3 regions of the Micromonospora sp. CA-248260 genome follow, and region 1 is predicted to be linked to each of the others. Evidence: riboswitches for the same ligand, from Rfam matches in the RefSeq annotation. Region 1 holds a riboswitch; each other region holds the start of a gene.
What was found. A riboswitch is a leader RNA that binds a small molecule or an ion and turns the genes downstream of it on or off. The one in region 1 is predicted to bind cyclic di-AMP.
Positions count from the first base shown of each region.

Region 2: another riboswitch for cyclic di-AMP. It lies ahead of ACQP2H_RS23185 (coiled-coil domain-containing protein); the one in region 1 lies ahead of ACQP2H_RS09600 (C39 family peptidase).
Region 3: another riboswitch for cyclic di-AMP. It lies ahead of ACQP2H_RS02925 (coiled-coil domain-containing protein); the one in region 1 lies ahead of ACQP2H_RS09600 (C39 family peptidase).

Region 1 covers NZ_CP192021.1:2,195,369-2,201,767, forward strand. The annotation lists gene ACQP2H_RS09580 (polysaccharide pyruvyl transferase family protein) at 1-290, opposite strand, end outside; gene ACQP2H_RS09585 (acyltransferase family protein) at 477-1,832, shown strand; gene ACQP2H_RS09590 (hypothetical protein) at 1,931-2,377, shown strand; gene ACQP2H_RS09595 (hypothetical protein) at 2,503-3,261, shown strand; cyclic di-AMP (ydaO/yuaA leader) riboswitch at 3,636-3,780, shown strand; gene ACQP2H_RS09600 (C39 family peptidase) at 4,053-4,904, shown strand; gene ACQP2H_RS09605 (CDP-glycerol glycerophosphotransferase family protein) at 5,120-6,399, opposite strand, start outside.
Region 2 covers NZ_CP192021.1:5,414,803-5,421,201, forward strand. The annotation lists gene ACQP2H_RS23175 (HelD family protein) at 1-809, shown strand, start outside; gene ACQP2H_RS23180 (cation diffusion facilitator family transporter) at 1,004-1,918, shown strand; cyclic di-AMP (ydaO/yuaA leader) riboswitch at 2,151-2,282, shown strand; gene ACQP2H_RS23185 (coiled-coil domain-containing protein) at 2,286-3,347, shown strand; gene ACQP2H_RS23190 (SRPBCC family protein) at 3,478-3,945, opposite strand; gene ACQP2H_RS23195 (STAS domain-containing protein) at 4,044-4,406, opposite strand; gene ACQP2H_RS23200 (hypothetical protein) at 4,740-4,886, shown strand; gene ACQP2H_RS23205 (hypothetical protein) at 5,173-5,571, shown strand; gene ACQP2H_RS23210 (cellulose binding domain-containing protein) at 5,804-6,399, opposite strand, start outside.
Region 3 covers NZ_CP192021.1:608,421-614,819, reverse strand. The annotation lists gene ACQP2H_RS02960 (heavy metal translocating P-type ATPase) at 1-1,197, opposite strand, end outside; gene ACQP2H_RS02955 (hypothetical protein) at 1,212-1,445, opposite strand; gene ACQP2H_RS02950 (heavy-metal-associated domain-containing protein) at 1,462-1,668, opposite strand; gene ACQP2H_RS02945 (metal-sensitive transcriptional regulator) at 1,763-2,062, shown strand; gene ACQP2H_RS02940 (DUF305 domain-containing protein) at 2,171-2,800, opposite strand; gene ACQP2H_RS02935 (hypothetical protein) at 2,864-3,412, opposite strand; gene ACQP2H_RS02930 (YibE/F family protein) at 3,632-4,975, shown strand; cyclic di-AMP (ydaO/yuaA leader) riboswitch at 5,142-5,273, shown strand; gene ACQP2H_RS02925 (coiled-coil domain-containing protein) at 5,277-6,302, shown strand; gene ACQP2H_RS02920 (carbonic anhydrase) at 6,368-6,399, opposite strand, start outside.

The DNA of each region.
Region 1 (6,399 bases):
ACCAGCTTCGTCATCAGCTCGATGCGGTGGGCGTAGCTGCGCCGGAACGCGTTGGCCAGCGGGATGACGTACACGTCGTACTGCTCGTTGATCCGGTCGGCGTCGCGCAGGTCGACCTTGAACTCGGTCGACGTGATCCGCGCGGTGGAGGTGCGCAGCAACTTGTGCGCGGCGTGACTGAAGACCAGGTTGCCGTTGTTCTCCCCGATCCAGTTCCCCTCGTACGCCTCCTCCGGGCCGCGTACGTCGAACGGGTCCTTCTTGGCCCGCATCAGGATCCGCTGGTGCACACTCTGCTCCGTTCCTCGTTCGCCGGGCGTGCCTGCGACGGGCCGCGCCGTTCCGCCCCATGGGCGCGCGCCGACACCGACGGGTCCCGCGATGTTAGGGCAGTGGAGGGATTTCGTACACCTTCCGCACATCCGCACCACCCCGGCGCGCCACCCGCGGTGGGGTGTGCCGGTAGGGTGCCCCGGGTGACCAGCGTGCCCACCCCCGCGTCCCCGGCGCTGAACCGGCTGCCGTCGCTGACCGGGTTGCGGTGGATCGCCGCCATGCTGGTCTTCGGCTACCACGTCGGCACCATGCGGATCGTCACCCAGCCCGACGCCAAGGCGGTGGTCGACTGGCTGTTCACCCTGGGCCTGTCCGGGGTGCAGTTCTTCTTCATCCTCAGTGGCTTCGTGCTGGTCTGGTCGACGCGAGACGGCGACCGGCGGCGGGACTTCTGGCGTCGCCGGCTCGCCAAGATCTATCCCAACCACGTGCTGACCTGGGCGGCGGCGCTGCTGGTGATGTGGTGGTTCGCCGACCCGGTGGTGCCGCGCGCCGCGTGGGAGAACCTCTTCCTCATCCAGGCGTGGGACCCCACCCCCGGCTACTTCTACAGCATCAACAACGTGAGCTGGTCGCTCTCCTGCGAGCTGTTCTTCTACCTCTGCCTGCCGCTGGTGCTGCCGGCGATCCGGCGGGCCCACTCCGGCGTGCTCTGGGCCGTGGTGGTGGCGGTGCCGCTGGTCATCCTGGCGCTCTGGCCCGGTCAGCAACTGCTCCCCGAGGGCAGCAACTGGTGGTTCACCCAGGTCTTCCCGCTGGTCCGCTCCACCGAGTTCTGGCTGGGCGTCGCCGCCGCCGAACTGCTGCGTAGGGGCCACTGGCGGGGGCCCGGCCTGCCGCTGGCCAGCCTGCTGTTCGTGGTCGTCTGGGTGGCGGCGCACTGGATCCCGGCCGAGATGTGGGCGGCGCTGCTGTCGGTGGCGTACATCCTGGTCATCCCGGCGGCGGCCCGCGCGGACGTGCAGGGCCGCTGGTCGCCGTGGCGGCACCGCACCCTCATCTGGCTCGGTGAGGTGTCGTTCGCCTTCTACCTGGTGCACGTGCTGGTGATGATGACGGTGCTGCGGCTCACCGGGCACTGGGGTGTGGGGCTGCCCGGCTGGTCGGGGCCACTGGCCGTGCTCGGTTTCCTGGTGCTGAACCTGGCGTTGGCCGCTGCCCTGCACCGCTTCGTGGAGACGCCGATGATGCGCCGGCTCGCTCCCCGCCGCCGTACCCCACCCGTGCCGGCCGCCCCCGACGCCGCCCGCGGTGCCTCCGCCCGCAGTGCCGCCGCCTGCGGTGCCGCCGCCTGCGGTGCCGCTGGCCCCGACGCCGTTGTCGGCGGTGCCGTTGTCGGCGGTGGGGCGCCGGCCGGCGTCGCCGCCGCCGGTGGGGTTCGGCCGGACGGCGCGGCCGGCAGCGGCGGTGTCACCGTGCCGGGGCCGCGGGCTGCCGGCGACGGGCGGCGTGCCGGACTCCCCGTCGAGTACGTCGGACCGCGCGACCCGCACTGACCACCCCGCCCGGCCGTCCGGACCAGGTCCACGGTGGTGGGCGCGGCGACACGCCCGGCGGTGCTGCGGGTCGGTCACCCCGGCGGTAACGTGGACATATGCTCCCGGCCGCACCCACCAGTCCGCTGTGGTGGGTCGCCCGCTGGTGGTCCCGGCTGCTGACCGGCCTGGCCGTCGCGATCGCGTTCGCCGTCGCCGGCCCGTCGCTGCCCGGCCCGGCGTCGTTCGACCCGGGGCCGGCGGCAGCCGCCCTGCCGGTCGACGCGTCGCTGTCCTTGCACGCGGCCGGAGCCCCGGCCGCCCCGACCGGCATCCGCAGCGGTGGGCAGGAGGCCGACCCGGCCGGCATCGCCGCAGATCGGGCCGTCGCCGTGGTGCTCGCCGTGCCGGCAGCGGACCGGGCCGCCGTCGTGCTCGCCGTGCCGACGGCAGACCGGGTCGACGCCGTCGTGCCGGCCGGCGTCGCGCGGAGCGCCCCGCCCCCGGCGCTGCCGGCCGGTCGAACACCCGTCGCCACCGCCCCCCGGGCACCCCCGGCGGGCTGACCGCCCACGCGGGGGCCGACCACCCGCGACCGCCTCCGCCACGCACCACACCCGCACCGCCCGGCCGGATGTTCCCGCCGCCGGTACGGCCTCCTCTTCCGCATCCCGCCTGCGAGGTGTCGACCGTGAACACCGTGCTCTCCCAGTTCCTGATCGAGGTCCCGACCGCCACCGTGATCTGGTCCGCGCTGCTCGTCCTGGCGTTGACCGGGATCACCATCCTGGTGGCCCGGCCCGAGCGGGACCAACCGGCCGCAGCCACTGCCGACGCGCCGGCATCCGACGCCCCACCCCCCGTCGCCGACCTGCGTCGCTACGCGGAGGAGGTGGCCGTCGCCGCCTCCGGAGCCGCCCGGAGGGCCCGCCACCACCGCGTGGCCTGGCTGGCGGCCCACGACGCACTGGAACGGGCCTGGCAGGCGTACGACGAGGCGGAGACGCTGGCCCGCCGGTTCACCGGTGCCCGGGCGCTGCCCAGCCCGCGTACTCCCCGCACCCCCGCCGAGTACGCCGGTCGGGAGCGGTGGCTGCACCAGGAGGCCGTGGCGGCGCACTGGCGGGGAGAGTTGTCGGTGGAGCGGCTGCGGGACGTCTTCGCGCACCGCGACGGTTGGGACCCGCGTCGGCACCCGGTCGAGCACGAGGTGATGCTGGCCCGCGCGGTCCGCGAGGACCGGCGTACGGCGTACCGGGCTGCGGTCGGGCGGGAACGGGCGGCGTGGCGGAACGCCGAACTGGCCGCCGAGGCGGCCCGGTCGCTGGCTGCCGAGGCACACGCGGCGGCGCAACGGTGGCGGCCGACCCGGGTCCCACTGCCCCGTCCGGCGACGTCCGCCACCCGCCCGGCCCCTGCCACCCGCTGGCGTCCGGCCCGGGTCGGCTGACCCGGCCGTCAGGTCGGCCGGCCGCCGGTTGGCGAAGCCGGACCGGTCAGCGGTCGGCGGGTCGGCGGGTCGGCGGGACTGAATTGTTATCTGCGGGTTGTGGGTGCCGTCACTGCGGGTGGAAACCGGACACCTGGTCACAGTCGGTCACATCGACTGCGACGATCATCGGCGGTCGATGCCCTGCCGTCCGGGTTTTCGCCTGGACGGGCTCGGGCGCTCCGACCGTCCCACGCGTGGCGGGTCAGTGCCCGAGTGCCCCGAAACTGACTCGTCCAGCCCATGTTTGTGCAGCTCAGCGGGCTGGCGAGGGGGGAAACCGGCCAGTAGTGTCGCTGCGGTCCGGTGCGGTTTCCGATCGCAAGAGGCGACGCCGTGCCGACCCGCTCAATCGTGCCAGTCACGAACCGGGGACCCACACGCACCACCTGGGGTGAATCTCCGGGCCACGGCCCGGGGTAGGGCGATCTTCCCGCCCGAATCCGTCAGCTAACCCGGTCGGCGGCAAAGGAAGGAGTTCCCTCCTCGTGCAGCATGACCCCACCCCCTCGGTAGTTCCTCCACCTCGGTGCCGGGGCACCGCCGGACCGTCGCGCCCGACGCGCTGACCCGGCTCTGTGCCCCGCCGCCCGGCCCCTGCCGGGCGAGCCGCCGATCCGCCCGGCCCCCCGTCGGGCGGTCCCTGCCGAACGAGCGGCGCAACACCCGATCCGCGCGTGGCGTGTCCGCCGCGTGCCGATGGGTTGTGCCCGCCGCCTCGCCCCGTGGAGGAACACCCTGTGAAGCACCACATGAAACGACAGCTCCGCCTACTGGGCACCCGACGCCCGTACCGGATGGTCGTCGGCTCGGCGGCGGTCCTCGTCCTGGCCGCCGGTGGCACCGCCCTGGCCGCCGGGGTCGACGACGCCCCGACCGGCCAGCAGCGCGCCACCGCCGTGGCCGAGACCGCCCCCCGCCTCGACGACGTCGCCAGCCGCGCCCAGGCCCGGGTCGCCGTCCCCGCCCCGACCAGCCCGTCGGCCACCCCCTCGGCCAGCCCGTCGGCGAGCGACGCCCCGTCGCCGCGCGTCACCCGGGCGAAGGCCAGGGCCACCGCCGACCCGGACCTGACCCGCAAGGCGGCCCCGAAGCCGCCGTCGTCGAAGGTCCTGCGCTACGACTACCAGGCCCAGACCACCTACTACTACTGCGGCCCGGCGGCGGTCCGCAACGCGCTCAGCGCGGCCGGCATCGAGCGCGGCCAGGACGACCTCGCCGCCCTGTTGGGCACCACCGAGATGGGCACCAACTCGGCCGAGGACACCACCCGGGTGCTCAACGCCGTGGTCAAGGGTGACCCGTACCGGACCAGGATGTTCGCCGGCACGCCGAGCGACGCGCAGATCGACCGGCTGCGGGCCGACGTGGTCGCGGCGGTCGCCGACAAGCGGGCCGTGGTCGCGAACGTGGCCGGGGACGCCACCGACCTCGACGGCGGCTGGCACTCCTTCCCCGGCGGCCACTACATCGCCGCCGTGGGCTACCGGGACAACGGTCGTACCGTGCGGATCGCCGACTCGGCCGACCCGTCGCTGCCGGCCTACTGGGTCAGCGTGACCACCCTGGCGAACTGGATCGCCACCCGGGGCTACTCCGCCTGACCGAGCCACCCCACCCGCCCCGGCCGCCCGACCACGGGTGGCCGGGGCGGTTCGCTGTCCCCGGGTCGACCCGGCCGGCCGGACGAAGATCGTGCTCGAACATGGTTGTAGTGGCCTCCTCGCAGGAGGCCACTACAACATGGATCGAGCACGATCTTGCCGACGGAGGCGGGCGCGAGCGGAGGCGAGCGGGTGCGGGCGGAGGCGGGTGCGGGTCAGGCGTGGGGGGAGAGGGGGGCGGCGGGGGCACGGGGGGTCGGCGGGGCCCAGCCCGGTTCCAGCTCGCGGCGGGCCGCGGCCAGGAAACCCTCGGCGTACGCGTCGGCGGGGAAGTCGCCCAGGTAACGGCGGCGGGTCTGCCAGCGGGCCGCCGCCAACGGGTCGGTGTCCAGCAGCCCGGTCAGCACCTCGTCCAGGTTGGCCATGTCCCGGCGCAGCACGTAACCGGAGCGGGCCAGCGGGAACCGGTCCAGGAACTCGTCGCCGTCGACGCCCAGGTCGGTCACCGCGTACGGCTTGCCGGAGTAGAGGTAGTCGGAGATGACCCCGGAGACGTCGGAGACCAGCGCGTCGGAGCGGTTGACGCACTCGGTCAGGCTCAGCTCGCGGCTGGCCGCCGCCCCCCACAGGTGCTGCCGGCCGGTGCGGGTCCGGTCGGCGGCGAGCAGTTCGGTGAGCCGGGCCAACTGCCGGGCCGAGGCCGGATTCTGCCCGGTGTACGGGTGGGCGCGCAGGATCACCGTGGCCCCCCGGTCGAGCAGCCGGCGCAGCAGCGGCTCGGCCACCGGCAGCGAGCAGTAGTTGGCGTCGGCGTGGTGGCCGGTCCAGGTGGGGGTGTAGAGCACGGTCGGGGCGGTCAGCGGGCGGGCCTCCCGGCGTACCTCGATGGCTTCGACCTGCGGGCGGCCGACCACGACGAACTTCTCGGCGGGGATCTCCACGCCGGCCCGCGCGTACCGCTCGATCGCCGCCGGACCGGCCACGAAGATCTTGTCGAAGATGGCCGAGACCGGGTTGGCGCTGGGGGCCTTGTCGCTGTCGCCGTGGTGCAGCTGCACGTGGGTGAGCTGGGTGAACCGGATGCAGTGACTGTTCTTCGCCCCGTGGTTGACATAGAACGCCACCCGCAGGCTGGGCACCAGCGCCTCGTCCATCGCCTTGAGGGTGGGGCAGTAGACCACCGGGGCGCTCGTCGCGGCGGCGATCGTGGGCAGGAACTCCGGCTCCCGCAGCAGCACCAGGAACGGCCGGCCGAGCCGCTCCAGGTAGGGCAGCCACATGGTGACCTGGTATTCCGAGCCGGGTGGGGCGGAGAAGTAGAGCAGGAACTCCGGCTGGTGCGCGCGCAGCGCCCGGGTCACCGGGCCGCCCCCGCCCGACGGCCGGAACCGCCGCCGGGCCAGGTCCAGGCCGACCGCACCGCAGCCGGCCGCGACCACCAGCACGACGACCAGCGCCAGCACGGCAGGCAGGGCGAACGCGGCGGCCACCGCCA
Region 2 (6,399 bases), 3.2 Mb from region 1:
TGGCCGACATCGCCCTCCTGGACGAGTTGGACGCCCTGCTGGGCCGGCCGGTGCGGCCGAAGAAGGCGAACCGGGACCCGTTCCAGCTGGCCGGCGGTGTGCGGGAGCTGAGCACGTTCGGTGAGCGGCAGCGCGCGGCCCGGGCGGCGGCCCGGGAACGGCCCGAGGACTACCGGGACTACGCGCACGTGGTGGTGGACGAGTCGCAGGACGTCTCGCCGATGCAGTGGCGGATGGTCGGCCGGCGTGGTCGGCTCGCCTCCTGGACGGTGGTGGGTGATCCGGCGCAGACCGCCTGGACGGGCGACCAGCAGGAGTTGGACCGGGCCCGGGACCAGGCGCTGGGCCGGCGGCGGCGGCACCGGTTCACGCTCTCCACCAACTACCGCAACTCGGCGGAGATCTTCGCGGTGGCGGCGGCGGAGATCCGCCGGCTCTATCCCGACCTGGAGTTGCCGAGTGCGGTGCGGTCCACCGGGGTGGAGCCGGTGGCGCTGCACGTGCCGGCGGCGGAGCTGGCCCCGGCGACGGTGGACGCGGTGGACGCGGTGCTGGCCGAGGTGGCCGGGACGGTCGGCGTGATCACGCCGGTGCCGCGCCGCGACGAGGTCGCCGGCTGGTTGGGCGACCGGGGCGGGGCGCGGCTTCAGGTGGTGACGAGTCTCCAGGCCAAGGGCATGGAGTACGACGGGGTGGTGCTGGTCTGCCCCGGGGAGATCCGGGCCGATCCGGGCTCGGGGGTACGGACGCTCTACGTCGCGTTGTCCCGGGCCACCCAGCGCCTCACCACCATCGACCCCACCGGCTGAGCCACCGGCCCCGATCGGCCCGGCCCCTGGTCGAGGGCCACACCGAACGCTTCTGGGTCGTCGGCGACCCCGCTGTCGTGCTGGGTCGACGGCCCCTGCTGTCGCTCCTGGCCGAAGGCCCGGCTGTCACTTGCATACATAGCGATGTGAGCATAGATTGGATCGGGTCCGCAGCGGCGACGGAAGGTGTGGACGTGGGCGCAGGTCATGACCACAGTGCGACGGTCAGTAACGCCGCACACCGGCACCGCGGTCGGCTCTGGGCGGCTTTCGGACTGCTCGCCGTGTTCATGGTGGTCGAGGCGGTGGCCGCGTTCGGCACCGGCTCACTGGCCCTGCTCTCCGACGCCGGCCACATGTTCACCGACGTCCTCGGCATCGGGATGGCCCTGGCGGCGATCACCGCCACCCGGCGGGCCACGCAGGACCCGCAGCGCACCTTCGGCCTCTACCGGCTGGAGGTGCTCGCCGCGCTGGCCAACGCCGTCCTGCTCAGCGGGGTGGCGATCTACGTGCTGATCGAGGCGGTCCGCCGCTTCGGCGAGCCACCCGAGGTGCTGGCCGGCCCGATGCTGGTGGTGGCGGTGCTCGGCCTGCTCGCCAACCTCGTCGCGTTCGGCCTGCTGCGCGAGGGGGCCAAGGAGAGCATCAACCTGCGCGGGGCGTACCTGGAGGTGGTCGGCGACCTGCTCGGCTCCCTCGGCGTGATCGCGGCGGCGCTGCTGATCGCCGGCACCGGCTGGTGGTGGGCCGACCCGGTGGTCGCCGTGGCGATCGGCGTGTTCATCCTGCCCCGCACCTGGCGGCTCGGGCGGGCGGCGGTGCGCATCCTGGTGCAGGCCGCCCCGGAGCATCTCCCGGTGACCGCCGTACACGACCGGTTGACCGCCGTGCCCGGCGTCGCCGAGGTGCACGACCTGCACGTCTGGACGCTCACCTCCGGCATGGACGTCGCCTCGGCCCACCTCACCCTGGCCGGCGACGCCGAGGCCGGCACCGTGCTCGCCGCCGCCCGTGGTGCCCTGCGGGAGGACTTCCACATCGAGCACGCCACTCTTCAGATCGAGCCCCGAGCGACCCCCGGAGCATGCGGCCCGACCCACTGGTGACCCCGACTGCCGCCCTGCGGCCGGGCCGCCGCCCTGCGACCCGGCCGCCGTCTCGTGCCCGGTGGTCGGGCCCACTCTCCGGGAATCGCGCTGTAGATCAACGGCAATTTGCGCCGTTCACACCTTTTGGCAGTATTCACTCTCGTACCCTCAGTCACGAGGTAGGCAGCTGTCCCACGCGTACCGGTAGGCTCGGCTCCGGCCACCGCCAGGCGGCGCCCACCGGCGCCGGCAGTGGCCGCCGCCTAATCGCCCACCAGGGCGAACCGGGGAACCACGTTCCTGGGGTGCATCCGCGTCAGCGGTAGGGATCTTCCGTCCCGAACCCGTCAGCTAACCCGGTCGGCGGCTGACGGAAGGACATCACATGCACGTACGCACCACCACGCGACTACTGGCCGCAGTCGTCACGGCGCTCGCCCTGGGCGTGTCGTCCGCGCCGTTCAGCCCGGCCGTCGCCGCGCCCACCACCCGCCTCGCCGCCCCCGGCGACGACGAGGAGGGCGGCACCCCGGCCCTACGCGACCAGCTCGACGCGGCCAGCAAGGGGTGGCTCGACGCGAAGACCGCCCTCGAGCGCTCCACCCGACGTCAGCAGGAGTTGGACGGCCAGCTCAAGGCCATCGAGGCCCAGCTGGTCACGCAGACCGGCAAGGTCGGCGAGATCGCCGGAGCGGCCTACCGCACCGGCCGCCTCGGGCCGATGTCCGCCCTGCTCAACAGCAACAGCCCCGGTGGCTTCATGGACCGCGCGTCGGCGTTGGAGACGGTCGCGGCCCGGGAGGACCAGGAACTGCGCAAGATGATCGAGACCCGGGACCAGGCCGCCCGGACCCGGGCCGCCGTCAGTCGGGAGATCACCGAGCAGCGCAAGCAGGTCGCCACCATGGGCAAGCGGAAGGATCAGGCCGAACGCGCGCTGGCCGTGGCCGCCGCCGACAAGCCGGCCCCCACCTCCTCCAACGACTCCGGCAGTTCGGAGGGCACGTCCAGCAGCAACGCCAAGGGGGCGCCCCGTAACTCCGACGGTTCCTGGCCGTCCGAGTCGTGCAGCGTCAACGACCCGACCCCGGCCAACGGCTGCATCACCCCGCGTACCCTCAACGCCCTCCAGCAGGCCAAGGCGGCCGGTTTCACCCGGTACGTCTCCTGCCACCGTCCCAGTGGTTCCGGTGAACACCCCAAGGGCCGCGCGTGCGACTTCGCCGCGCAGAAGAACGGCTTCGGCGGGGTGGCCAGCGGCGGCGACCGGACGTACGGCAACAACCTCGCCGCCTACTTCATCCGTAACGCCGACCGGCTCGGCGTGCTCTACGTGATCTGGTTCAAGCGGATCTGGCTGCCGAGCAGCGGCTGGAAGGCGTACAGCGGGGGCAACGGCGACCCGTCCAGCGACCACACCAACCACGTGCACCTGTCGATGTACTGAGCTGGCCCGGTGGCCCGTCCACGACGGGCCACCGGAACACCGCCGACAGCCAACCGGAAGACCGCCCGACGGGCCACCGGAACACCGCCCGACCGCAGGGTCGGGCCCGGTGTCGCAGGTCGGCCCCAGGTCAGCCGGCGGCAGACGGGTCGCCGGCCCGGCCGTCCAGCACCGCGCCGAGCCGGCTGGCCAGCCCGAGGTGAGCGGCGCGGGCCTGCCGGAAGGCGTACCCGAACAACGGTGCCGGCGCGGCGAGGGTGATCTCCACGTCGATCCGCAGCAGGTCACCCTCCGTCCGCAGCCGGGTGTGGTTGCGGACCGTGGTGCCCGGCTGCTGTCGGGCCACCGTCACGATCTCGTCGTCGCCGACCTGCAGGACATCCGCCTGATAGGTGACGGGAAACCGCAGCGGCCCCAACTCCAGCCGATCGGTGATCGCATAGCTGGCCAGGGCGCCCGGCCGGGCGGGCAACCGCCGCACCCGGACGATCAGGGGATGCAGTTCCTCCTGCCGGGACAGGTCGCTCAGCAAGGCCACCGCGTCCGCCTGTGCGCAGCGCGCCTGCACCGTGTAGCTGAAGCTCTCCCGCCGGACCACCGGGCCTCCTGACCGTCGTCGGTCGCACGATCGTGCCGCACCCGGGACGGACTGGCAACGTCCCAGGCCAGCGGGCTCAGGCGGGGCCGGTGGTGCGGTCAGGCGCCCGGCAGCACCTCGGGGGTGGCGGCACCGGCGAAGTATGGCTCCGGAGCGCCGAAGAGACCGAGCAGACCGGTGACCCAGAGCTGCCGGTGCACGAACCGGCTCGGTTCGGTGACGATCAACTTGACCCCACTGACCTCGGCGGTCTGGAACCCGGCGACCATCGCGCTGATCCCGACGGAGTCGATGAAGGTGACCAGTCGCATGTTGAGCTCGATCCGGGCGGGCCGGCCCTTGGCCAGCACCTCGGCGATCGCCTCACGTACCTCGTAGGCGGTGTCGACGTCGATCTCGCCACGAGGGGCGATCTCGATGACACCGGCCGGCAGGACCGACTTCACGATCGACAGGCTCACGCGAGCACCTCCACTCGCCCGTCCCCGGGCGCCTCATCAGTACGCGGGCCGCGACCGAGAGTATTCCTCCGACGGCCTCGGTCGCCACCCCTCGGGATGAGCAATTCGCGGATCCGGACGGACCGGGCCGTCCTTTCCCGCACCGTTGCTGGTCCTGTTCTCTCCGACGAACGGCTCAGCTGGGCCGTTCCAACCGTCCCAGAGTAGCGGTCCGGGTCCACTCCGAGCCGGATGCGGAGGGTCGGGCGAGCCCCGTCCGGCCTCCCGGCGCTGGTTGTGCCCGGTGCCTAGCCTGGGCGAGAGATGGGTCACCACGATCGAGGAGACGGATCGATGCTCAAGAGACTGCTCGGCCTGGCCGGCGTCGGCGCACTGCTCGCTCTCGTGCTCGCCTGCGGCTTCGGCGGTGGCGGGGACGACGACGATGACGACGACGGCGACGATTTCGCCCGCGCGACGTCGGTGGTCCTGGTCCGCTAGCCCCGTGACGTCGGCCCGGTGACCGCGGTCACCGGGCCGACGTCACGGCCGGGACAGGCCGAGTCCCGTCCACCGGTCCGAGGTCACGGTCGGGCCGGGTCGACCAGGAGGGGATGATTTCCACCGGCCGGGATCACGCTCCGTCCGCGTCGGGTTTGCGACCCGGTCGGGTGGGGCACTGCTGGGAGGACGGGCGGACGACCGGGCGGGCGAGTACCGTCACGAGCCGCAGAGACGTCGAAGTCCGAAGTGGCCGCAGACTTCGGCATTCGAGGAGGTAATCACGATGTTCGGCAGCAACCTTCTGGAGCGCCGCAGCAAGCCCGAGCGGATCGCCGACCAGGCCTGGCACCACCTGCTCTCGGCGGTCGACTCCGCCGGTGACAGCGTGCGGGACGCCGCCAGGTCGGTCCGGGACTCGGGACTGGCCGACGCCGGTGACCTGGTCGGCTCGACCGCCGACGAGGCACGCCGACGGGCCACGCTCGCCTTCGACGCGCTCGCCGGCCGCCGCCCGGCCCTGCCCTGGACCCTGCTGATCAGCGCGGCGCTGGTCGGCGCGGCGATCGGCTGGGCTGCCGGCACCGCCGCGCGGGCTGCCGGCAGCAGAGATGACCGGGCCGCCGACGACATCGAGTTCGTCGACGTGGACCGGCCCAACTCCCCGGTCGGTCTGGACGACTGACCGTCCCACGGCACGCACAGGCCCCGGTCGCGCCCTTCGGCGCCGACCGGGGCCTGTGCCGTCTTCGATCCACTCCGTTGGGGCGATGTTGCGGTAGAGACCCGGGGTCGACGCCGCACCATCGCCGCCACTGAGTCGATCAGCCACCGGCCGGGCGGGTCCCAGGCCGGACACGCGCCGGCTCCCCCGACGGGATCGGGGGAGCCGGCAGGTGTCGGATAGTTGATAGTCGTCAGCGGCTGGTGCAGGTGACCGCCGGGACGGTGTTGCTGCCGGTGACGTTGGCGGTGAAGCCGACGCTGGTGGTGGCCCCGGCACCGAGCGCGCCGTTCCACCCGGCGTCGCGCACCGAGACGCGCGCCCCGGTCTGGGTCAGGGTGCCGCCCCAGAGCGAGTTGATCGTCTGACCGTTGGCGAACGTCCAGCTGAGCGTCCAGCCGGCGATCGGCGCGGTGCCCGCGTTCCGCACCGTCACCTCGCCCTGGAAGCCACCCGGCCACGACCCGGTCACCTGGTACGTCGCCGCGCACCCACCGGTGGGCGGCGGGGTCGTCGGCGGCGGGGTGGTGGGCGGAGGCGTGGTGGGGGGCGGCGTGGTCGGCGGAGGCGTGGTCGGCGGAGGGGTGGTGGGGGGCGGCGTGGTGGGGGGCGGCGTGGTCGGCGGAGGCGTGGTCGGGTTGCTGCCGAGCCGGTCGGCGACCAGGATGCCCCGGCCGTTGGTGCCCAGGTAGACCCGGCCGTAGACCCTCGGGTCCCCGGTGAGCGCCTCGCCCGCGTTGCCGTACTGGTGCTGGTCGTCGTTGATCCGCACCCAGGCCCCGCCGGTGT
Region 3 (6,399 bases), 1.6 Mb from region 1:
GATGATCAGCACGGCCACCGCGGCGGTGAAGGCGGCGGTGGGGCCGGCCCCGCTGCCCAGCCACCAGCCCAGCGTGCCGACGGCGAGCACGATGACGATCGGCACGAAGACCCCGGAGATCCGGTCGGCGAGCCGCTGCACGGCGGCCTTGCCGGTCTGTGCCGCCTCCACCAGCCGGGCCATCTGGGCGAGCTGGGTGTCCGCGCCGACCCGGGTGGCGGTGACGACCAGCCGGCCGCCCGCGTTGACGGTGGCACCGGCCACCGTGTCGCCCGGCCCCACCTCGACCGGCACCGACTCGCCGGTGAGCATGCTGGCGTCGACCGCCGAGGTGCCCTCGTCGACCCGCCCGTCGGTGGCGATCTTCTCGCCGGGCCGGACCACGAACCGGTCGCCCACCACGAGCTGGTCGACCGGAACGCGGGTCTCCGTGCCGCCGCGCAGCACGGCGACGTCCCGCGCGCCGAGTTCGAGCAGGGCCCGCAGGGCCGCCCCGGCGGTCCGCTTGGAGCGGGCCTCGAAGTAGCGGCCGGCCAGCAGGAACACGGTCACCCCGGCGGCGGCCTCCAGATAGATGTTGCCGGCCCCGTCGGTGCGGACGATGTCCAGCCGGAACGGGTGGGTCATCCCGGGCATCCCGGCGTCGCCGAGGAAGAGCGCCCAGAGCGACCAGCCGAACGCGGCCAGGGTGCCGAGCGACACGAGGGTGTCCATGGTCGCCGCGCCGTGTCGCAGGTTGGTCCAGGCGGCCCGGTGGAACGGCAGCCCGCCGTACGCGACCACCGGGGCGGCCAGGGTCAGTGACAGCCACTGCCAGTAGGTGAACTGCCAGGCCGGCACCATCGCCAGCACGATCACCGGCACGGTGAGCACGGTCGACACCCGCAGCCGGGTCCGCAGGGCGCCCAGCTCGTCGACCGGCCCTGCGGCCGGTTCCGTGCCGGCGGGGGTGGGCGGCGGGGGGACGACGGCGGTGTAGCCGGTCTTCTCGACGGTGGTGATCAGGTCGTCGGGGGTGACCCCGTCGGCGTACCGGACGGTGGCCTTCTCGGTGGCGTAGTTGACGCTCGCCTCGACGCCGTCGAGCCGGTTGAGCTTCTTCTCGATCCGGGCGGCGCAGGACGCGCAGGTCATTCCGCCGATGGCCAGTTCGATCAGGTGGGGTGCGGTGGGCAGGTTCGACGTGTTCGGGGTCATCGCGGCACCTCCGGTCAACCGTGGGTGTGACCGGCCCCGCCGGTGCCGGTGACGGGCACGCTCGGCGTCGGGTCGGTGGTGGGCTCCGGGCCAACGGGGCTGGGGACGGGTCGCGGGGTGTTCGTGGGGTCGTGGCGGGTCTCGGCGGGCGGGGTGACGGGGCCGGTCAGCTGGCCGACCCCGTACGCCGCGCCGAACACCACCGCGAGGGCGAGGGCGAATCCGCCCAGCCTGGTCGGTGTGTTCACCGGTCCCCCCGGACCGTCACGCCTCGACGAGGTCGTAGCCGGCCTCGTCGACGGCGGCCCGCACGGACGCGGTGTCCAGCGGGCGGTCGCTGGTGACGGCGACCCGGCCGGAGGCCAGGTCGACCTGGACGTCGGTGACACCGTCGAGGGCACCCACCTCGGCGCTGACCGCGCTGACGCAGTGCCCGCAGGTCATGCCCTTCACCTGGTAGTTCGTGATCATGCGGCTCTTCCCTCCACTCGTCCAACATACCCCCCAGGGGTACGTCACCCTGCGACCGTAGCATACCCCCCGGGGGTACGCTATCCTGGTCGCCATGACCACACCGAGCACCCCGGTCCGGGGCTACACCGCCAGCAAGGACCAACTGCTCGCGCGGCTGCGCCGCGTGGAGGGGCAGGTCCGGGGCATCGAGAAGATGGTCGACGACGACCGGTACTGCATCGACGTGCTCACCCAGATCTCCGCCGTGCAGGCCGCCCTGGACAAGGTCGCCCTCGGGCTGCTCGACGGCCACGCCCGGCACTGCATGCACGAGGGGGCCGCCGAGGGCCGCGCCGACGAGATGGCCGCCGAGATGATGGCCGCCGTCGGCCGCCTGATGAAACGCGGCTGACCGGCCCGCCCGTCCGGCGACCTGCGGTCGGCGGGGCATCGGACGGGCGGACTGCCCGGCGTCGCGGGGCCGGTGGGATCCGGCCCCGCGACGCCTCACGGGTGGCGGTCAGCGCCGGGCGAGGATCTTGCGCATGGTGTCGATCTCGCCCTGCTGGGTGGTGACGATCTGCTGCGCCATGGCCCTGGCCCCGGCGTGCCGGCCGTCCGCCAACTCCTGCCGGGCCATGGTGATCGCACCCTCGTGGTGGGCGATCATCAGGGTGAGGAACCGGCGGTCGAAGTCCCGACCGGTCGCCCCCTCCAACCGGGCCAGGTCGGCGTCGGACATCATCCCCGGCATGCCGTGGTCCATCCCCGGCAGGTGACCGTCGGCCGGGCCGCCGGACGGGACGGGCCGGCCCCAGGCGGTCAGCCACCCGGTCATGGTGGCGATCTCCGGGGCCTGGGCGGCGCGGATCCGTTCGGCCAGCCGGGTGACCTCCGGATCGGCGGCCCGGCTCCCGGCCAGCTCCGACATGCGTACCGCCTGCTGGTGGTGCGGAATCATCATCTGGGCGAACATCACGTCCGCCGGGGCGACCCCGGCGGACACGGAGGCGGCCGGGGCGGTGCCCGCGGCCGGACGGCCGTGGCCGCCGTCGGAGGAATGGCCCCCACCGCAGGCGGTCAGGGCGGACGCGGTGGTGAGAGCGACGCCGGCCAGGGCGGCGCGACGGGCAAGGGTACGAGTGGACACGGGCAGACCTTTCGGTACGACGGGAGACGGACGGCGGACACGGCGGAGCCGCGCCCGGGTGTCCTATCTGCGCAGTACCGACACCGTGGCGAGCCGGAGCCCGAGCGGGCGCGGTGGCGGGGCGCGCGGCTCCCGGGGCCGCGACGGCGGACGGGCCACCCCGGCCGGCCTGGTACGCACCGCGCAGAGCAGCACCAGCAGCGTCACGGTGAGCGCCCCGAGCACCGCCAGGCAGACGCTCCACCCGGTGGCCGGTGAGCCGCTCGGCTCGTCGGGCAGCACCACCACACATCCGGCCCCGCACCCGAGGGGACGGGCCGTCACCATCGCGAGCCGTACCGGACCGGTCAGGTCCCCCCGGTCCATGACCGGCGACACGACGGACGTCCGGTGGGGGCGCTCGACCGGGGTGTCGTGCCCGACGGAGGCCCGGTCCGCCGAGGTGGAGTGGCCGACCGTGGAGTGGCCGACCGGCCGACCGTCGGCGGGATGACCGGCGGCCGGGTGCGCGTCGTGGCCGAGGGTGTGCATCGCGGACAGCCCCAGCAGGGTGCCGACGAGCAGCAGCAGCCGCAGCCACCGCCCGGCCGTCGTCGTTCCCGCCCGCCGCACGGTTCCACGCTAGCCGTCCCGGACGACCGGCGGGCCCGGACGGGTCGGCCACCCGACACGGGCGTACCCGCCGCAGCGGTGGCGGGGCCTGCCACCAGCACGTGAACCGCGCGGCCCGACCTGGTGCTGGCTACCATCGTCCGACGACCCGCCGCCCGTGGATGAACCGGCTGGCCGGCTGACACGTATCCCGTCCCGGATCGTTGGGAGTACTCGCACATGGGCGCCGACCACACCCGTCCCGCTCCGTCCACCCCACCCCGGGTGCGGCGGATCCTCGTCATGACGGTGGTGCCGCTCATCGTCGTCACGGTGATCGCCACGCTGCTGCTCTGGCCGGGGGAGACCCCGAAGATCGACCAGGGCGAGCAGGTGCCCCGCTACCACGGCACGGTGACCCGGGTGGTGACCGAGCCGTGCCCGCCCGCCCCGCAGACCCCCGACGGCCCGTCGGGGGCGGCCGACGGGCCGTGCGGGACGGTGACGGTCACCGTCGGGCAGGGCCCGGACAGTGGTGAGCAGGTCGAGACGCCGGTCCCGTCGGGGCCGGGGGCACCGACGGTGGCGGTCGGCGACGAGGTGGTGCTGGTCGCGTTGGCCGACCCCACCGACCCGTCGGTGAGCAGCTACCACATCGCCGAGCACCAGCGGGGCATGCCGCTGCTCTGGCTGGTCGCCCTGTTCGCGGCGGCGATCGTCGCGTTCGGCCGGCTGCGCGGGCTGGCCGCCCTGGCCGGCCTCGGGGCGAGCTTCGCCATCCTGTTGACCTTCGTGGTGCCGGGCATCTCCGCCGGGGGCGCACCGCTGCCGATCGCGGTCACCGGCGCCGCGCTGATCATGTTCGTGGTGCTGTACCTGACCCACGGGGTCACCGCGCAGACCTCGGTGGCGGTGCTCGGCACGCTGGGCAGCCTGGTGCTGACCGGCGTCCTGGGCACGCTGGCCACCGCCGCCACCCATCTGACCGGGTACGGCAGCGAGGAGGCCACCACGCTGTCGATGTACCAGCGCGACGTGGACCTGCACGGACTGCTGCTGGCCGGGATCATCATCGGTTCGCTGGGGGTCCTGGACGATGTCACGGTCACCCAGTCGGCCACCGTCACCGAGCTGGCGCACGCCAATCCGGGGCTGTCCCGGTTGCAGCTCTACCGGGCGGCGACCCGGGTCGGGCGGGCGCACATCGCGTCCACGGTCAACACGATCGTGCTGGCGTACGCGGGGGCCTCGTTGCCGTTGCTGCTCCTGCTCACCGCCGACAGCCGGCCGGTGAGCCAGATCCTGACCAGCGAGTTCCTGGCCCAGGAGATCGTCCGCAGCGCGGTGGCGACCCTGGGGCTGGTGGCGGCGGTGCCGCTGACCACCGGATTGGCCGCGCTCGTCGTCACCGCCGGGCGCGGTCCCGCCGACGCCGACGCGACCGGACCGACGCCCACCCCACGCCCCGCCCCCGACCGTGCCGAGGCGCTGGCGGCGCTGAGCGGCCCCCGGCACGGCGAACCGTCCACCCCGGCCCCCGCACGGTGGCCAGACCCGGAAAGGAGCACGGACACCGCATGGTGACACTGCGCTGTGTGACCGGAGGTGAGGTCGCGGCTGTCGGTCGCGTCACTGATTACCCCTCGCTATCGGGAAAATACGCATTTTGCCGGGTTGTGACCGTAGATCCCCGGTACGACTCTCGGGTAACCTCGCTGCCGGTCACCGCCGAAGGCGCCCACCGGAGCCAGCGGTGCCACCGCCCAATCGCCGTACGGCGAGCCGGGGAACCGAGCACCTGGGGTGAATCCGCGCCAGCGGTAGGGGCCACTTCCGTCCCGAACCCGTCAGCTAACCCGGTCGGCGGTCGACGGAAGGGACAACTGTGACGGCACCCCTACGCCACTGGTGGACTCCGGTGGTGGCCGTGCTCGCCGCCCTGGCGCTGGTCGCCGGGCCCGCCGCCTCCCCCGCGGCGGCAGCACCCAACGCGCCCACCCCCTCGGGGCACGAGGAGGACGAGGAGCCGAAGCTGCTCACCGACGTCATCGAGGCGACGAACCGGGAGTATTCGGCGGCGAAGAACCGGCTGGAGAAGTCCAAGAAGCGCCAACTCGAGTACGCCATCGAGGTGGAGAAGGCGGAGCAGGAGCTGGCGGCGTTGGCTCCGCAGGTCAACGAGATCGCGGCCCAGTCGTACCGGACGGGTCGGGTCGGCGCGGTCGCGGCGCTGCTGGAGAGCAACGCCCCGGACACCTTCGTCCGGCGGGCCGCCGCCCTGGACGAGCTGAACATGGTCAACGCCGGCAAGCTGGCCGAGGTCAACAAGGTCAAGAAGCGTGCCGAGCAGGCCAAGCTCGCCGTCGACACCGAGGTCCGTGAGCAGCAGAAGCAGACCAACCTGATGGCCAAGAAGAAGACCGAGGCCGACAAGGCGCTCGCCCTGGTCGGCGGTCGGGGCTTCACCGGTGGCCTGGTCGACGCCACCTCGCCGGTCGCCCGGATCGCCCCGGGCCAGACGGCCGACGGCGACTGGCGCGGCGAGTCGTGCAGCGAGAACGACCCCACCACGTCCGGCTGCATCACCCCGCGCACGCTGCACATGTACAAGGAGGTCAAGCGGGCCGGCTTCAACCGGTTCGTCGGCTGCTACCGCCCCGGCGGGCCGTGGGAGCACCCCAAGGGCAAGGCGTGCGACTGGTCGTTGCAGAAGAGCGGCTTCAGCCCGTGGCACAACAACGACACCCGGATGTACGGCAACAACCTCGCCGCGTTCCTGATCCGCAACTCGGACCGGTTGGGCATCTACTACGTGATCTGGAACCGGCAGATCTGGTTCCCGGCCAACGGCTGGAGTTCGTACTCCGGGCCCTCCAACCACACCGACCACGTCCACGTGTCATTGCTGTAGCCGGCCCTCACCAGCACGAAGGCCGCCCGGCTGAGCCGGGCGGCCTTCGTCGTGCGTGGTACGCCTCAGCCGGGGACGGCCGCGGGCTCGCCGGTCG